3 regions of the Geobacillus sp. JS12 genome follow, and region 1 is predicted to be linked to each of the others. Evidence: riboswitches for the same ligand, from Rfam matches in the RefSeq annotation. Region 1 holds a riboswitch; each other region holds the start of a gene.
What was found. A riboswitch is a leader RNA that binds a small molecule or an ion and turns the genes downstream of it on or off. The one in region 1 is predicted to bind cobalamin.

Region 1 (5,935 bases):
CGAGCTGACCAACCATGCGACCGGTGAGGTCGTCCATCTGCCCGTGGATGAGGTGATCGTCAGCCATGGTTATGAAATTGACACTTCGCTTCTGAAAAACAGCCCTTTGCATATCGAAATGGTGGATGACTACTATATCGCGGGCAATGCGAACAGCGAGACTTCGGTGCCGGGGCTGTATGCGGCGGGCGACATTTTAAAGTATGACGGCAAACTTCATCTGATCGCCGGAGCTTTCCAAGACGCCGCCAATGCAGTCAACAGTGCCAAGCGGTTCATTGATCCATCAGCGGAACGATTTGCCATGGTCTCCTCTCATAACGAGCGGTTTCAAGAGAAAAATCAAGCGATCATCGAGCAGTTGATCAAGGGGGTATAGGGAGCAGGGTGAAATACCTTGCAATGAATTTCTTTTTCAGGTTTGGCAGACAAAAATAAGAAAGGGGTGTCCCGTTTCTGTCTGGGATCCCCCTTCGTTAGTTTTAACCGCGTTTGACAAAAAGCGGTAAGTCCGTATGCCCCATGCCGCGGACGTAGACGAACAGCTGGCCTTTATGATGAATTTCGTGATCCATTGCCATTTGCAACAACTGCTTGGCTGGAATTTGAATGCCGAAAATCGATGTTAAATCGAGCGTCCGGTCGAAGTCGTCATCGCTCATCGATTCGATGAGCTGCCTCGTTTTTTCCGTATATGTTTCCGCCAGCTTGGCCAAATTCGTCTCCGGTTCCTCGATTTTTTGCCGGAACAGCGATGGATCGCCGTGTTTTGCCGTATTAGCGAAATTGTAGAAGCTGAACAGCATATGCGTCGCCAGCTGCTTCGCTGTCATCGAGGTCGGCGTCGGTTTGTACTCATAATGCGCCTCGTCGATTTTGTGGATCAGTTCCAGCGTGACACGGCGGTGCGAAAGGAAATATTGCACCCATTGTTGTGCGCGGGACATGGCCATTCCTCCCTTTGGTTATGGACTTCTATTTTCTATTTTACCATAAAGGCTCTTCACCAAAAGTTGTACTTGATTTTTTCTGAACATACCCTATTTACGCTTGTGAGGGAAAATCAACAAGTCCGTGATTTTTGCACATCTTTGTGCAGGAAACCGTATTGCTTGTCAAGTACATGTTGTGGTGAAGAGCCAAAAAGAAAAACGATTTTGTCCTTGACAAAATCGTTTTTCAACAGTCTGGGGTATAAATATTTATACCTTATTGTTTTGCTGATACAGTTGTACGATTTGTTCCTCCTGTTCGCTAATGATGACTTTTGGAACAGGCGTCGGTTTTTTGTTTTGATCGATGGCGACCATCGTCAAAAAGCATGTAGTGGTCAAGTGATGTTCGCCTGTAAATAAATCTTCTGTTTCGACTTTGACGAATACCTTCATGGATGTGCGTCCAGTCGAGTAGACGAATGCTTCGAGTTTTAAAATATCGCCTACTTTCGCGGACGAAATGAAATCAACTTTGTCGATCGAAACGGTGACGACCGCTTTTCGTGCATGGCGCATGGCGGATATTGCTGCAATTTCATCAATATACGCTAAAACGGTGCCGCCAAAAATCGTGCCAAGATGGTTCGTATCAGAAGGCAAAACGAGCCGCATTTGAATCGTTTTTGATTGCTCGACGCTCACTTCCATGACTTCATCCCTCCGTAAGCCAAAAGTCGCTCCCGGTATTCGTGTGCGGCTTCCACCATCGCTTTGAGTGCGGCAATTGCTTCTTTTTCTTTTCGCGTTTTTAATCCGCAATCGGGATTGACCCAAAATTGTTCTGGACGAAGGACGCGAAGCGCTCGCTCGATTTGTTCGCTTATTTCTTTTTTTGTCGGAATGCGTGGGCTGTGAATGTCATAAACCCCTAAGCCGATTTCTTTTTTGTACTCATATGTTTCAAATGCAGCAATAAGCTCACCATGGCTTCGCGATGATTCAATGGAAATGACGTCGGCATCAAGTTTATCGATGACATGCATCATCTGTTCAAACTGTGAATAGCACATATGGGTATGAATTTGCGTTTCCTCTTTCACTGATGAGGTAGCAAGACGAAACGCCATAACGGCATCTTCCCAATAGGATGCGTGTTTTTCCTTTTTCAATGGCAATCCTTCCCGCAATGCTGGTTCATCGACTTGAATGATGCGTATGCCTTTCGCTTCCAAGCGCAACACTTCTTCACGAATGGCCAAGGCGAGCTGTGTCAGCACATGTTTTCGTGGAATGTCGTCGCGAACGAACGACCAGTTTAACATGGTTACAGGGCCTGTCAGCATGCCTTTGACAGGTTTATGGGTCAGCGACTGGGCATATACCGTTTCTTCTACGGTCATCGGTTGTTGGTAGGACACATGGCTAAAAATAATGGGCGGGCGAACACAACGTGATCCATACGATTGTACCCAGCCGTTTGTCGTGCATGCCATGCCTTGCAGCTTTTCACCGAAAAATTCTACCATATCTGTGCGCTCAAATTCCCCATGGACAAGCACGTCGAGCTGCAGTTGCTCTTGAATGTCGATCCATTTTGCGATTTCTTTCTTTATAAAGGACTTATATTGATGATCGTTCCATTCCCCTTTTTTCCACTTCATCCGAGCTCGGCGCACGTCGCTCGTCTGCGGGAAGCTGCCGATTGTCGTTGTCGGCAACAGCGGGAGTTGCAAATGTGATTGTTGTATCTTTCGTCGTTTGCTGTAAGGTGTTCGGCTTACCGGAACGGCTGTGATCTCGTTTATTTGTTCTTGTTGTTTGCGGAACTTGGCTAAATTACTGTTTGTTTGTTCGTCGTATTGGATTAGCTTGTCGATTGTTGTGTTTCCTTTCATATATTCTGTCAGCATACGTATTTCATCTAATTTTTCATCGGCAAATGATAAAGCCCCAGCGAGCTCCGGCGGCAGTGAATGTTCGTGTTTTGTCGTGACAGGGACGTGCAGTAAGCTGCAAGACGGTTGAATGATCAGTTGTTCAGCAACGTTTGCTAGATGGTGAAGGAGCGTCGCTTTTTGGGCAAGCGAACTTTTCCATACATTGCGGCCATCTACAATCCCAGCAACTAATATTTTATCTTTCGGAAATCCATAGGTGTTTATGTTTTTCATGTTTTCGCCATTATCATGTACAAAGTCAAGCCCAATGCCTGCGACAGGTAAAGCAACGATTTCACGATAATGCGACACGCTATCAAAATATGTTTGTAAAATAAGGTTTATATTTGGTACACCGCGATGAAAAACTTCATATACATCACGAAATGCATCGACGATGTCATCGTCTATATCTTGGACGAGAATCGGTTCATCGATTTGGACGAATGACACGCCCGCTTCGCTTAGTTGTTTGAATAATTCTACATAAACAGGAACTAATCGTGCGAGATGTTTGCGCCACTCGTGTCGATCGTATTGCTTAGAAAGCAAAAGAAACGTAATCGGTCCAAGCAACACAGGTTTTGTTTCTAAATCGAATGTTTCTTTTACAAGGTTGTATTCTTTCAATAGGCGATTCTCCACTAATCTTGGCTTTGTTTGTCCAATTTCAGGCACGATGTAATGGTAATTTGTATTAAACCATTTCGTCATTTCAAGCGCATGTTGCCCATTTGTCCCGCGTGCCATCGCAAAATATTGCTCAAGTGTATCGTCTATTTGTTGAAATTGCTCTGGAATATATCCAAACATGAATGCTGTATCTAATACGTGATCGTATAAAGAAAAATCTCCAATTGGAATGAGATCGATTCCTTTCTCCATCTGTTTACGAATCGAATCAAGTCGAATCGCTTCCATCATTTTGGTGCATTGTTCTTTGGTGATCTGCCCATTCCAAAACGATTCTAACGTCTTTTTCCATTCTCTTTTCTCCCCAATGCGTGGATACCCTACATTTGAACTGCGGATGAACATGTGGAAGCACCTCCAGTTATTTGATCCCAATCAAGCAAAAAACCCTCTTCCAACGGAAGGAGGGTATAACTAGCTTGTATTGAGATACGTGAAGTGCCTCAATATCATATGTCCTCACTCCTCCCTATGACGCGTAGGTCGAAAGTGCATACAACAGGCAGGTCTCCTGACTTAGCTTCATCGCTGTTTATCTCCTTCCCATTTCAAATGAAACAGTGGATTGTGATAAACAGCTCTGCATCACAGTGGCGCGACCGTGTTGGATTTTCACCAAACTTCCCTTTTAAGGTTCACCGCATGTGTGAACCACCTGTTGCGTGAACTGATTATTTGGTTGTATAACTCACATTTCGCACCCTTCCGACGAAAATCGGGAGGATTTTTTGTTCCGATGTCGAATGAATCCTTGACACACAAGGAATGTAAAGGAGTTTTTCTCTCATGAATGTGAAAGTCAAAGGGATCTGTCGTAATGATTATTTGAATATAATAAGTGTTCTAGTCAAAAAGCTGGACATCCCCCGCTTGATTGACCATCTTGTCCCCGTCGATCCACAGTGCCAAACACGAGTCAGCGATGCCGTTCAGGCCATCCTTTACAATCTATTTGACGGCCGGCAAGCCCTGGTTCACTTAGAACGATGGGCTCAGGAGATCGATTTAGAGAAACTCATCCGTCCCGGTCTCCAACCTTCCTGGTTGAACGACGATGCCTTGGCTCGTCATCTCGATCGCTTGTATGAGGCCGATATTCACAAGGTCATCAGCACTTGCTTGATTCATATTTATCGCAAAGAAGGCCTTTCCCTCCGAGTCTTTCATGCCGATACGACGGACAAGACGGTTTACGGAGCCTATGAATCGGCCTCGTTGGAGGCTCTGCAGATCACACATGGCTACAACCGCCATCATCGTTGGCAAAAACAGATCGGCTTTGGACTGGTCGGCAACGAGGACGGCATCCCGTTTTACGGCGATGTGCACGACGGCAATCGATCGGATAAGGCGTGGAATCCTGAGGTGCTGTCGCGGATCCACGAACAGTTTAAACAAGCCAAGATCGACGATGAGTGGATTTACGTGGCCGATTCCGCCGCGATGACAAAAGACACCTTGGCGCAGACCAAAGCCGCCCGTGCCTTTTTGATCACCAGAGGCCCTTCATCGCTCCGGATCGTGAAACAGGCGCTCGCGGAGGCCGATTCGCCTCACATCCCGTGGAGCAAACCCTTTACCCTAGCGGAGAGAAACGGCGCTACGTATCGGGTATGGGAAACGGCCTCGACCTATGAAGGCCACTCGGTTCGGCTGATCGTCGTCGAATCGAGCGCCCTCGACCAGCGCAAAGGAAAGACGCTCGAAAAAGAGCGGGTCAAAGAAGCGGAGCTTCTTTGTGAGGAACAAGTCCGTTGGGAGCGCCACCCCTTCTCCTGCCGCGAAGACGCCGAACAAGCCTTGACGTCCCTCAAGGCGTCCCTTCGCCCTCGGTTTCATCGAGTGGAGGCCGCGGTCGAAGAGATCGTGCGTCCGAAAAAACGGCGCGGACGGCCGAAAAAAGGGGCGGAGCCCGAGACGGAGACGCTGTACACCCTTCGCCTAAACGTCGAATTCGACCAACCGGCATGGGAACAGGCAAGACGGAAAGCGTCCCGGTTTGTCCTCGTCACGACCGTTCCGAAGGAATGGAAGGGCCAACAAATGGATGCCCAAGAGATCTTGAAGCTGTATAAAGGGCAAATCTCGGTGGAAATGAACTTCGCGTTTTTGAAAGATCCGTTTTTCACCGATGAGATTTACGTCAAAAAACCGGAACGGGTCGCCGTATTGGGCTATTTGTTTCTGTTGGCCCTAGCGATTTACCGCGTTTTTCAGCGCCGGGTGCGCCAGTTCATCACACCCGAACGTCCGTTAAAGGGTGCGGGAGGCCGCAAGTTGACACGGCCAACGGGACAGGCGATTTTTCAGCTGTTTCAATATGTGAACGTCATCCTGCTGGAGCTGCCAGACGGGCGCATCCAACGCGCA
Region 2 (5,935 bases), 1.4 Mb from region 1:
GCCAACGATCATCGACAGCGCCCGCCGCGCCTCGGGAAGATCGCCCGCTTCAAGCGGCCGGCGCACATCCTCAGCCGCTTCAGCGAGGCTTTTCGTCGCAATGGCGGTGAAAATGAGGGCCGCCTCGATCGCCACCCCTACGTATACGGACAGCGCGTAGCCCACATAAACGATGAACGCCGATATCCCGTAAACAGCGGCCAACACGACCGCCACGGCCGCCGCCCCTTTCGCCCGCCGCTTCGTTCCTTGATTCCAGCGGCGGTCAAGCCACGCAATCAGCGTTCCCATCCCGCGCACAGGGTGCGGCAGCCAGCGCGGGTCGCCAAGCAGCGCATCCAACAGCAAAGCCAACGTCATTGCCAGCAAATGCGTCATCGCCGCCCCCTCCGCCGCTTGTAGCGGTCAAGCGCCTCGATCGTCGCTTCATACACGAGCCGACCGATCGCGCGCCCGAGTTCCGTCGCCGTTCCGGCATAGGCAAACGTCCGCCCGGTTTGCGTCGCCGCCACGGCGAGCGAATCGGTCGACGTGCCGGTGGCAAGCGTCCTTGTTTCCGGGTCGCAAACGGAACGATCGGCGAGCGCTTTTACCTTCGCTTCCGTCGCCGTCATCATCGCCTGGACAAACGCCGCTTCCGTCAGCACTCCGTCAATGACAATCACCATATTGATCGTTCCCGGCCTTGCCGCAAGCGGCTTATGCTGCCACGCCCGAGCGGCATCAACCGCATTGCCGACGCCAGCGGTTGCCATGACCGCCACCGAAAACGCTTCCCCTTCTTTCTGAAGCCAAACGGCATCACGGACATCAACCGCCGTCATCATGCCGATCGTTCGTTCCGGCGAAAACCCGTGCTGCTCCAAATAGCGGCGCATGTCTCCTTCCGCATCGCCGCAATCGTAATCCAACCCGACTTGGCGGTTGACAAAATGGGTCGCCCATTGAAACCCAGCGCCGATCAATGCCGAGGACAGGACGCGAAGCGGCTGGCAGGAGGCCAGAACAGCGGCGTCATCAAGAAAGGACAAACGCAGCCCGCCGGCCGACGATTCTTCTTGTTTCCCTTTCGGCACGAACGAAAACATCGGCTTTGCCGCCGCCGGATGAGCCAGACGCACAATCGGCGCGGCAAACACTTCCTCAAGCAGCGCCGGCGTCATCACATCTGTCGGCGTTCCAAGCGCCGCTGTTTTTCCTTCTTTTAACACAAGCACCCGGTCGCAATATAAGCTAGCGACGTTCATATCGTGAAAGACGGCGACGACCGTCAAATCGCGGGAGCGGGCAGCTTCCGCGAGCCGGTCCAAAAGCCGGACTTGGCCGCTCACATCCATATGGTTCGTCGGCTCATCCAGCAAGAGCAGCTGCGGCTTTTGGGCAAGCGCCCGCGCCAAATAGGCGCGCTGCCGCTCGCCGCCGCTTAGCCGCTCAAGCGGCTCATCGATTTTATCAGCCAAGCCGACCGCACGAAGCGCTTCTTGAACCGCCGCTTCATCCTCTTTTGTCCACGTCGGAAACAAGCCGCGCTGATGGGCGTAGCGGCCGAGCGCCACCGTTTCTCTCACCGTATAGCCGGCCGCCGCCTCCACTGTCTGCGGCAGGACGGCGGCAAACCGCGCCCATTGCTTCGCAGACAGCGCCAAAAGCGGCTGGCCATGAATCTTGATCTCACCGCTGGCAAGCGGAAGCTCTTTGCAAATGAGTTTCAGCAGCGTCGTTTTTCCGCTGCCGTTCGGCCCGACGATGCCAAAAAGCTCCCCTTTTTCCACGGAAAACGTCACACGATCAAGCACTTGCTTTGGTCCATACCGATGCGATACGGCCCGCACCTCGAGCATCATCATCCCATCTTTCGCTTCATTTTTCGGAAAAACAAGACGGCAAATAGCGGGGCGCCGATCAGCGCGGTGATGACGCCGATCGGCAGTTCGCGCGGTTCGATGATCGTCCGCGCCGCCACATCGGCAAGCACAAGAAACGCCCCGCCATACAAGAGCGACAGCGGCAGCAGCACCCGGTAGTTTGGCCCGCACACAAGCCGAACCATATGCGGAACAACGAGCCCAACAAAACCGATCGTCCCGGACACCGACACCGCCGCGCCGGTGAGCAGCGCCGCCGCCGTCAAAATGATGACTTTTCGGCGCGTAACATCAACGCCGACATGAAGCGCCGCCGCCTCGCCAAAAGCAAACGCGTTCAACTCGCGGCCGTTGGCGAGAAGCACCGCCGCGCCGATGAGAAAAAACGGCAACAAAAGCCCGCTGTATTTCCAGCCGCGCATCGCGACGCTTCCCATCAGCCATGAGATGATTTGCCGCAATTCTTCCCCGGTCAAAGCGATCATCAGTGAAATGAACGCGCTGAAAAACGCGCCGAAGATAATGCCGGCTAAAATGATCGTCTCAACCGACAGCTGCGGCTCAACCGCGCGAGTGAACGCCAAAACGGCGACAAGCGTCGCCATGCCGCATAAAATGCTCACGATCGGCAGCGTGAACGTGCCAAAGAGCGGCCATTGCCAGCCGAGAAAGATGACGAGCACCGCCCCGACCGAGGCGCCGGACGAGACGCCGAGCGTGTACGGATCGGCGAGCGCATTTTTTAACAGCCCTTGAAACGCGGACCCGGCCAGCGCCAATGACGCCCCGACCAAAAAAGCGAGCACGACGCGCGGCAAGCGGATCGCCATCACGATCGGCACCCAATCGGCCGGAATGTCAGACGGAAGCGGCATACCAAACCATTCGGACGCAAGAATGCGAACAATAGAAGAAAAGGGAATCGACAGCGATCCTGTCGATATCCCTACGAGCAACGATAACATGGCCGCCGTGACGGCCAATATATACATCCACGTTTTACTTGAACACATCCGGGTAAATGGCTTTGGCAAGTTCCTCGACCCCTTCGACAAGGCGCGGACCCGGGCGGCTTACTAAGTCGGTGTTGACGTCATACACCCGCTTGTTTTTCACCGCCGGCACGTCTTTCCAAGCGGCGCGCGCAAACACTTGCTTCGCTCCGCCGTATGTGGTGATGATGACGTCCGGCTTATAGGCCACTGCTTTTTCTTCCGTCACCATCGGCCAGCCTTCCAAGCTGCCGGCGACGTTTTTCGCTGAAATCACTTGAAGCATCTCATCCATAAACGTCCCTTTGCCGGCTGTATAAATTTGCGGCGGCGGCGACACTTCAATCCAGACGTTCGCTTGTTTGTCCGCCGGGATTTGTTTCGCTTTTTCTTGAATTTGCGCAAGCTTCTCTTTCATATCCTTAATCACTTGCTTCGCTTTGTCTGTCGTCCCGGTCGCTTTGCCGATCAATTCGATGGACGCATACACATCGTCGAACGACTTCGCGTCATTCACGACAAGCACGGTGATGCCGGCGTCTTTCAATTGCTTGAGGCCATCGCGCGAGTTATGGGCGCTTGACGCGTGGGCCAAGACAAGGTCGGGTTGGAGCGAAATGATTTTCTCGACGTTGAATTCCATGCCGCCGATTTTCGTTTTCGTTTTGACGTCTTCCGGATAATTGTCAAAATCGCTGACGCCGACGATCTTATCGCCCAACCCCAACGCATAGGCGATTTCCGTATTGCTTGGGATGAGCGAGACGATCTTTTTCGGTTCCGCTTTGATCGTGACATCCTCGCCAAGCCCGTCTTTCACCGTCACCGGAAACGCCGCTTGTTCCGTTTTCGGTTCTTCTTTTTTCGCAGGCTCGGTGCTGCCATTCGCCCCGCCGCAGCCGACGAGCACGGCGGCCAAAAGGAAGAACACCGCCACCACCGCCGGCCATGTCCAACGTTTCATCCGTCATTCCCCCTTCAGTGATGTATGTACAATAAAAAACGCCCATTCCGCCTAAATCTGGGAATGAGCGCGAAACAGACCGCCAATGGGCACAACAATGCCCTGTACGACTGTTTCCGCGTCTCACCCCCGAAGATTCGGAAACTGCGGCAAGCAAGGCAGGTCTACTGGCTCATGCTTCATCCTACTCTGAAGCCTTCCCGTACGGAAAACAGCGCAAGCCATCTGTCCGTACAGTGGCGATTTCATTTCGTCCGCATTGACAGTTGCGGGGACAGCTCCGGATTCCCACCGGATTCCCTATTAAGCCTTTTCGGCACCTTGCTGCGAATGGATTCAGTTATGGGATATGGACATTTTTATAATAATGCAGCGTTTAGCATTTGACAACTATGAATTTACAGCACTTCACCTTCCCACTCTTGTAGATAATCGAGACGGATTCATGACCCATGCTTCATACGGAACAGAGCATCCCCTTTTCATCGCATCGAGCACCCGCGATTTCAAATGCGGCCATGTCACATATTCATCAATATTCGACTCATCGATCAACACAAACTTCGCCTCTTGAATTTCCTCAGGCTGGGAAAAACGTTTCCTTTCACATATGTCGCTTTAAATGCAATGTTTATGATATTTTTAGTTTCATTGTAGTACACGCCGCTGACCCCAATGAGACGGATGTCAACGCCAGTCTCTTCATGCACCTCACGATGAACGGCCCGATCGAGCGGCTCGCCCGGTTCAACTTGTCCACCCGGCATTTCCCACGTATCGGAGCGGTCATAGCTTTTAACAAGCAAAACCTCTCCCGTGTCATTCGTAATATAGGCTGAAACGGTGATAATGGCTTGTTGGTGTTTATCCATCAAGCTCTCCTCCTACATCGCGGAATGATCCTAGCTCTCTCCTGCAGAAAAAAAGCAGCTGCCCCATCTATACTGCCATCTTGAAAAAAATAAGGAAAATCCGTGGTGCTAGTTGAACATTAACGCCTCACGTGATGACACAGCGCAAGAGGGACAAGATCTCCACAACAGCATAGGCATGATGTTGTCCGTGCCTCGCTAGTTGGTGACGGATCTATTAGAAAAACTCTATTTAACGGAAAAACGGAGCAACCGACAACAACAGTTATATCGAGAGCGTTCAGGGAACATCTCCCTAGTGAATAAGTTTCCAATGACATACTGATACCCTGCTCGTTCCGAAGTAAAACAAAACAACTTTCCAAGAATATGAATGGCGATTATGACCCATTTCCTTGCTTTAACAAATGACGATTTCAGCGCTACAATACATTTAGAGCCGCCAGACAGTTGCGCTGATACCAAGAACAAGATCGCCGTATATTGCTTTTGAATTTCCGCTTGATCCGTTGTAAAATGAAGACGCTCTTGTATGGGATATTTCTCCTTTCTAATGTTAGGTGAGCACTTTCATTTTAAAAGGAGATTTTCATACAAGGACTATTTTTATGCTCGTCTGATTTTATCTAGCACCACGGGTAACTAAACATCATGCAATACATATCTTTTTATATATATTCAGAATTTAACTTCTTCTTATAATTGATAACGCGGTAAAAATAGAGTGTAAATTAAAAATTTCCAAACCTATATTTTAATATTCCTTCTGTGTCTTAAAACACTTAATTCAAAAAAGTGTTTATCCACCAGACTCTCGGCATACTCGCATTATATACTGGCTTGAACATTAATACAAAACCGTGGAAATTCTTTATTACAGCTTATATACCTTAAACCCGTGGTGCTAGTTGAGCGCTAGCGCTCAACTAGCCCGAGAACAACAAGTGAGTAAGCCAGTAAAATACCATCCAGTGCCGTTTCAAATCCAGAAACCGAGTTCGCGCGAATCTTGGTGATCCGATACGAATCGACTAAAATCGAAAACACGGTTTCCACCACTTTACGTTTTCGCTTCATCCATTGTTTCCATGCATCCGATTGGCGAATTCGCTGATTGTTTCGGACGGGCGTCCAAAACGCGACTCGGTGCTCTTCGTACAGCTTCTTTCGCAGCGTTTGGCTGATATACCCTTTGTCACCGAAGTTATACGGATGTGGAATTTGCGTCATGACGGTTTCAGC
Region 3 (5,935 bases), 750 kb from region 1:
CGGTAAATTCAAAAAAGGCAAGCGATTCGGATTCGCCGATGCCTAACGGCGATACGTAATCGCCTGCCGTCCCATTTGAACCCAAGCGTCGATAAAGTCTTGTTTCGGCGCTTTTTGGTTTTTGACAGCGGTCAATGGATCATTGAAATAAATGTACTGCTCATCGTATCCCGTAATGAGCACCGCGTGTTCCCGGTACGTGATTTTGATCGGGCCTTGCGGGGTTTGCCATTCCCGAAAGGCAGAGGGAGGAAGAGGACGAAAGGTGGTGTTGGTGATCACCCAAACCGGTGCGCCTTTGGCCAAGTATGTATAGATGTTCTCAAACGATTGCCCTGTTAAGTCGATGATTTGGTTCGGCAAGTACCGCTCAGCCAACTGCTTGATCGGCTTATGGTACACGCCGTATCCAGGCTTCGATAACGTATACATATCGCCGACAAACCCTTCATTTGGGTGGCCGTAAAACACTTGGCCATTCCGCACTTGATACGGAGTAGGGTTTTTCTTGATTTGTTTCGCCAACGTCATCTTATCGACGCGAATGCCGGCATGATTCAAGAGCATGGCCAAGCTGGTTACTTCGCATCCCCTCGGCAGTTCCGGAAGCTGAGACAAAAGAGGGGCGTCAATCAGGACGGATGTCCTTAGCGCTTGTTTCTTTGAAGAGGCAGCTGATCGATTCGCCTCCTTTGCTTGATTGCTGGGGGACGGATTGGTTTCTCTGCTGTTTCTGTTCTGTATGAAGGCTTTGATGGCATCGCCTGTCTGGGCCGAACTTGCATAATAGGATAATGAGGCGGCCAATAGCAAGAAACAGGAAATATACAATCCGAGCGACAGTTGATCCATCCTCCCGTTCAGAGGTCTTCTCAAGAGAACAAAACAAAGGGAAACGATGAGAAAAGTCAAAAAAAGGATAAGCGCTAACAAGCCATTCTCAACTCCTTTGTAACACGTGTGTGTTTTTATCGTAACAGATCGATGTGCAAAAATGGTGAAATTCACACTTTCTCCATACTTTATCGTTAATATTATGAGGAACTGAACATCTTGCCGGCAGTTTTCCTGAAAAAATGGAAACAGATTGTTTTTGAAACTTGATGTTGTGTACGATAGAATGAAAGTGTCTTTGTATAAATCATTTTAGTTTCAAACAAAAAGGTTTTTGGTGTTGTTTTTGGATTCTTCTTAGCAAAGTGGAGGGACAATCATCGCCATGTGCGGTTTTATTGGCTGTATTCATGATCGCCCGAGAGCGATTGAGCAAACATGGAAAACAACGTTGATGGAGATGAACCGCCTGATTACGCATCGCGGCCCCGACGATGAGGGGTATTTTTTTGATGAATACGTGAGTTTTGGCTTTCGGCGGCTGAGCATCATCGATCTGGAGGCGGGGCATCAGCCGCTGTCTTATGAAAACGACCGCTATTGGATCATTTTTAACGGGGAAATTTACAACTATCTTGAATTGCGGGAGGAGCTTTCGGCGAAAGGATATTCGTTTGCGACGCATTCGGATACCGAGGTGATTGTTGCCCTTTACAGCGCCGAAAAAGAAAAAGCGGTCGAAAAGCTGCGCGGGATGTTTGCGTTTGTCATTTGGGACAAGCAAGAGAAAACGGTGTTTGCGGCGCGCGATCCGTTCGGCATTAAGCCGTTTTTTTATGCGGAGCAAGGAGATCGCACGTTTTTCGCTTCGGAAAAGAAAAGCATCTTGCTCGCTCTGGAACAGGAGTCGCTAAACGGCGATTCCCTGCAGCATTATTTAACGTTCCAATATGTCCCTGAGCCGCTGACGATGTCGGCCGGCATTTGCAAGCTGGAGCCGGGGCATTATCTCAAGAAACAAGTCGGAAAACCGCTCACCATTCATCGTTATTGGAAGGCATCCTTCGAGCCCATTCGCCAATCGGAAGAGGAGCTTGTCAAGAAAATCCGCGATGCGCTGTTTGATTCGGTCAACGTCCATATGCGCAGCGATGTGCCGGTCGGTGCGTTTTTGTCGGGAGGTATTGATTCATCGTTCATCGTCGCCATCGCGAAACAATTCCATCCGCACCTGAAGACATTTTCCGTCGGGTTTGAGCGGGAAGGGTTCAGCGAAATCGATGTCGCAAAAGAAACCGCAGAGAAGCTTGGGGTAGACAACATTAGCTATGTCATCTCACCGCAGGAGTATATGGAAGAGTTGCCGAAAATTATGTGGCATATGGACGATCCGCTTGCCGATCCTGCGGCTGTGCCGCTGTATTTTGTCGCTCGTGAGGCGAGAAAGCACGTCACGGTTGTGCTTTCCGGCGAGGGGGCGGACGAGCTGTTTGGCGGCTACAACATTTACCGCGAACCAGAGTCGTTGCGGCTGTTTGCGCGCATGCCAAACATCGTAAAAGCGGTGTTGCGGGTGATCGCGAAGATGCTTCCGGACGGAATGAAAGGAAAAAGCTTTTTGGAGCGCGGAACGACGCCGCTTGAAGAACGGTATGTCGGCAATGCGAAAATCTATAGCGAAAAGGAAAAAGCGGCGTTGCTCAACACGTACCAAGAGGGGCGCGAATATACGGCGGTGACGGCTCCTTTTTACCGCGAAACGCTTCATGACCCACCCGTCAACCGGATGCAGTATATTGATATTCATACATGGCTAAGGGGCGATATTTTAGTCAAAGCGGACAAAATGACGATGGCCCATTCGCTTGAGCTGCGCGTTCCCTTTTTAGACAAAAAGGTATTTGAGGTTGCTAGGCAAATCGCCCCTAACATGAAAACAGCCAACGGCACGACGAAATATATTTTGCGCAAAGCGGCTGAGGGCATCGTACCGGATCATGTGTTAAACCGGAAAAAATTAGGGTTTCCCGTGCCGATTCGCCACTGGCTGAAAAACGAAATGTATGACTGGGCGAGACAGCTCATCAACGAAAGCGAAACCGATCATCTGTTCCATAAGGACGTGCTCTATCGGCTGCTGGATGAACATGCCCGCCACAAGGCGGACCATAGCCGCAAGCTGTGGACGGTCTTGGCGTTTATGGTTTGGCATCAAGTCTATGTGGAAAAGAAGTACGATTTTGCTCCATCCGCACAAAGCGAGAAGCGGCCAGCGTCTGTTTTGGAGGCGTAGCAGGGAAATGAAGCGTCCCGGAGCTCAGTCGGGACGCTTGTTCATCGAAAGAGGCTGATTTCCGAGCGAAGGAATTTATATAGATGCAATTTGAAGCTTTAACATTTGTAGCTTTTACCGAGCATTTGATCGACTGTCGGGCGACCGAACAACGCCGCTTTCAGACCCATGTATGGGTCTGTGAAGCGGGTGGTTGTTCGGTCTTCCGTTACGCCTTGGCGTGACGGAGGCAAGCCTGTGGCTTGCCTTCGACAGTCGAAAAATGGACAAGTGACTTTTCCATCAAGGATATGTTAAACTTTTTCGTTGCATCTATATAGTTCGTTTTGATGTTCGATTTTGATGGGCGGTTGAGATTGGGCGTTTGAATCCCATTTTGCGTCCCCTCCTTCATATGATTCGTACATGGTGAATCGTAGCAAGTTTTTATGAACGAAATATGAACAAGGAACGATTTTTATGTGGAAGAGAAAATTTGATTCACTCACTCTTGCAATTTTCCCGGTTTTGGTATATGCTTGTTCCATCAGGATGCTAAATACTATATATTGGTTTTGAAGTCTTGTTGTACAACTACATATCGTTCTGCCAAGCAATGGTGTCCATCAGGACTTAATAGGGAATCCGGTGCGAATCCGGAACTGCCCCGCAACTGTATGTGCGGACGAAATGGGATGGCCACTGGCGGCAAGAGCCGTTCGGCGCGCCGCTGGGAAGGCCCCAAAGTAGGACGATGCACGAGTCAGGAGACCTGCCTTGCTTGGAACGTTTCATGTTCTTCGGGGTGTGAGAAGATGAAACGATAGGGGAAAAGAAAAAGGGTTTCGTATGCCTTTTTTCCGTCTGTCGTTTCATCCGCTCGCCTGCCCGAGCGGATTTTTTTATGGAAGGAGAGGGGAAACGAATGACCGTATTGACGAAAATGATCATCCTCGATGACCAAGGGAAGCCGGTTTCGTTTTCACGTGAAGAGTTTGCGTCGCTGATTGGGCAAGCCGCCGCTGGATTTGGCCGTCTGTCGCTTGATGAATACGTCGAGCGTGTTTGGCAGCTTCTCAGTCGAAAGGAGTCCGTCACGGTAGAACAGCTGCACCAAACGGCTATTTTGGAAGGACTTTCTTACATTGATGAAGATGAGCCGGAATGGACGTTTGTGTGCGCCCGGCTGTATTTGCAGAAACTGTACCGCGAGGCGGCACGGCAGCGCGGGTACGATGAACGCGAGCGGTATGGCGATTTCTACGCGCTGCTTGTTGCGCTGACAGAACAAGGGGTGTACAGCCCGTTCTTGCTTGAACGTTATACGAAAGAAGAAATTGATGCCATCGGTGCGTTTCTTGATCCGGAGAAGGACAAGCTGTTTACGTACATTGGGCTGCGCACGCTCGCGGATCGGTATTTGGCCCGCGATTATGAGCGACGGCTGTATGAATTGCCGCAGGAGCGGTTTTTGGTCATCGCCATGACGCTCATGGCGAATGAACCACCCAAGCGGCGCCTTGAGCTCGTGAAGGAAGCGTATTGGGCGTTAAGCAACTTATACATGACTGTGGCGACGCCGACGCTTGCTAATGCCGGGAAGTCGTACGGCCAGCTGTCGAGCTGCTTTGTCGACACGGTCGATGACAGCTTGCAAGGGATTTATGACAGCAACACCGACATCGCCAACTTGTCGAAATCGGGCGGCGGCATCGGCGTTTATTTGGGGAAAATCCGTTCGCGCGGCAGCGACATTAAAGGGTTCAAAGGGGTCTCCTCCGGCGTCATCCCGTGGATGAAGCAGTTGAACAATACAGCGGTGAGCGTCGATCAGTTGGGACAGCGAAAAGGGGCCATTTCCGTCTATTTGGATGTATGGCATAAAGACATTTTTGCGTTTCTCGATGCGCGGCTCAACAACGGCGACGAACGGCTGCGGACGCATGATTTGTTCACCGGCGTTTGCATCCCTGATTTGTTCATGGAGCAAGTCGAACAGCGCGGCGACTGGTATTTGTTTGATCCGCATGAAGTGCGGAAGGTGATGGGGTTTAGCTTGGAGGATTTTTATGATGAGGAAAAAGGGTGCGGGAGTTTCCGCGAGAAATACTGGCAATGCGTCAACGAACCAAGGCTGTCGAAAGAAAAAGTGCCGGCGATCGACGTGATGAAAAGCATCATGCGCAGCCAGCTCGAGTCGGGGACGCCGTTTATGTTTTACCGCGATGAAGTGAACCGGCAAAATCCGAATCGCCATCTCGGGATGATCTACTGCAGCAACCTTTGCACGGAAATCGCGCAAAACCAAAGCCCAACGGTGATGAAGCGGCAATATGTAAAAGACGGGATGATCATCATTGAGAAAATCCCAGGCGATTTTGTCGTCTGCAATTTATCGTCGATCAACTTGGCGCGGGCGGTGACCGATGGGGTTTTAGCGCGGCTCATCCCGATTCAAATGCGGATGCTCGATAATGTCATTGATTTAAACAATATTCCGGTGCTGCAGGCCGGCCTGACGAACGAAAAATACCGCGCTGTCGGGCTTGGAACCTTTGGCTGGCATCATCTTTTGGCGTTAAAAGGTATTCGCTGGGAGTCGGAGGAAGCGGTCCGCTATGCCGACGAGCTGTATGAAACGATCGCGTATTTGGCGATTCAAGCGAGCATGGAGCTCGCCAAAGAGAAAGGGAGCTACCCGGCGTTTCCGGGGTCGGACTGGCAGACGGGCGCTTATTTTGAGCGGCGCGGCTACGAAAGCCACGGTGAATTGGATTGGGATCGGCTGAAGCAAGATGTGGCCCGCTACGGGATGCGCAACGGCTATAT

Region 2: it holds a riboswitch for cobalamin, as region 1 does, so the genes downstream of both, A0V43_RS09295 (ABC transporter substrate-binding protein) here and metE (5-methyltetrahydropteroyltriglutamate--homocysteine S-methyltransferase) in region 1, are expected to answer to the same signal.
Region 3: it holds a riboswitch for cobalamin, as region 1 does, so the genes downstream of both, A0V43_RS01895 (ribonucleoside-diphosphate reductase subunit alpha) here and metE (5-methyltetrahydropteroyltriglutamate--homocysteine S-methyltransferase) in region 1, are expected to answer to the same signal.

The regions. Positions count from the first base shown of each region.
Region 1 covers NZ_CP014749.1:3,335,718-3,341,652, forward strand. The annotation lists gene A0V43_RS16430 (NAD(P)/FAD-dependent oxidoreductase) at 1-379, shown strand, start outside; gene A0V43_RS16435 (DinB family protein) at 483-947, opposite strand; gene A0V43_RS16440 (acyl-CoA thioesterase) at 1,203-1,643, opposite strand; gene metE (5-methyltetrahydropteroyltriglutamate--homocysteine S-methyltransferase) at 1,634-3,910, opposite strand; cobalamin riboswitch at 4,050-4,239, opposite strand; gene A0V43_RS16450 (IS1634 family transposase) at 4,352-5,935, shown strand, end outside.
Region 2 covers NZ_CP014749.1:1,908,908-1,914,842, forward strand. The annotation lists gene cbiB (adenosylcobinamide-phosphate synthase CbiB) at 1-378, opposite strand, end outside; gene A0V43_RS09285 (adenosylcobinamide amidohydrolase) at 375-1,847, opposite strand; gene A0V43_RS09290 (FecCD family ABC transporter permease) at 1,844-2,878, opposite strand; gene A0V43_RS09295 (ABC transporter substrate-binding protein) at 2,865-3,821, opposite strand; cobalamin riboswitch at 3,962-4,160, opposite strand; partial or broken gene A0V43_RS09300 (NUDIX hydrolase) at 4,230-4,696, opposite strand; partial or broken gene A0V43_RS21015 (IS982 family transposase) at 4,819-5,227, opposite strand; gene A0V43_RS09305 (IS982 family transposase) at 5,609-5,935, opposite strand, start outside.
Region 3 covers NZ_CP014749.1:360,243-366,177, forward strand. The annotation lists partial or broken gene A0V43_RS01880 (multicopper oxidase domain-containing protein) at 1-82, opposite strand, end outside; gene A0V43_RS01885 (C39 family peptidase) at 43-933, opposite strand; gene asnB (asparagine synthase (glutamine-hydrolyzing)) at 1,220-3,127, shown strand; cobalamin riboswitch at 3,706-3,900, shown strand; gene A0V43_RS01895 (ribonucleoside-diphosphate reductase subunit alpha) at 4,032-5,935, shown strand, end outside.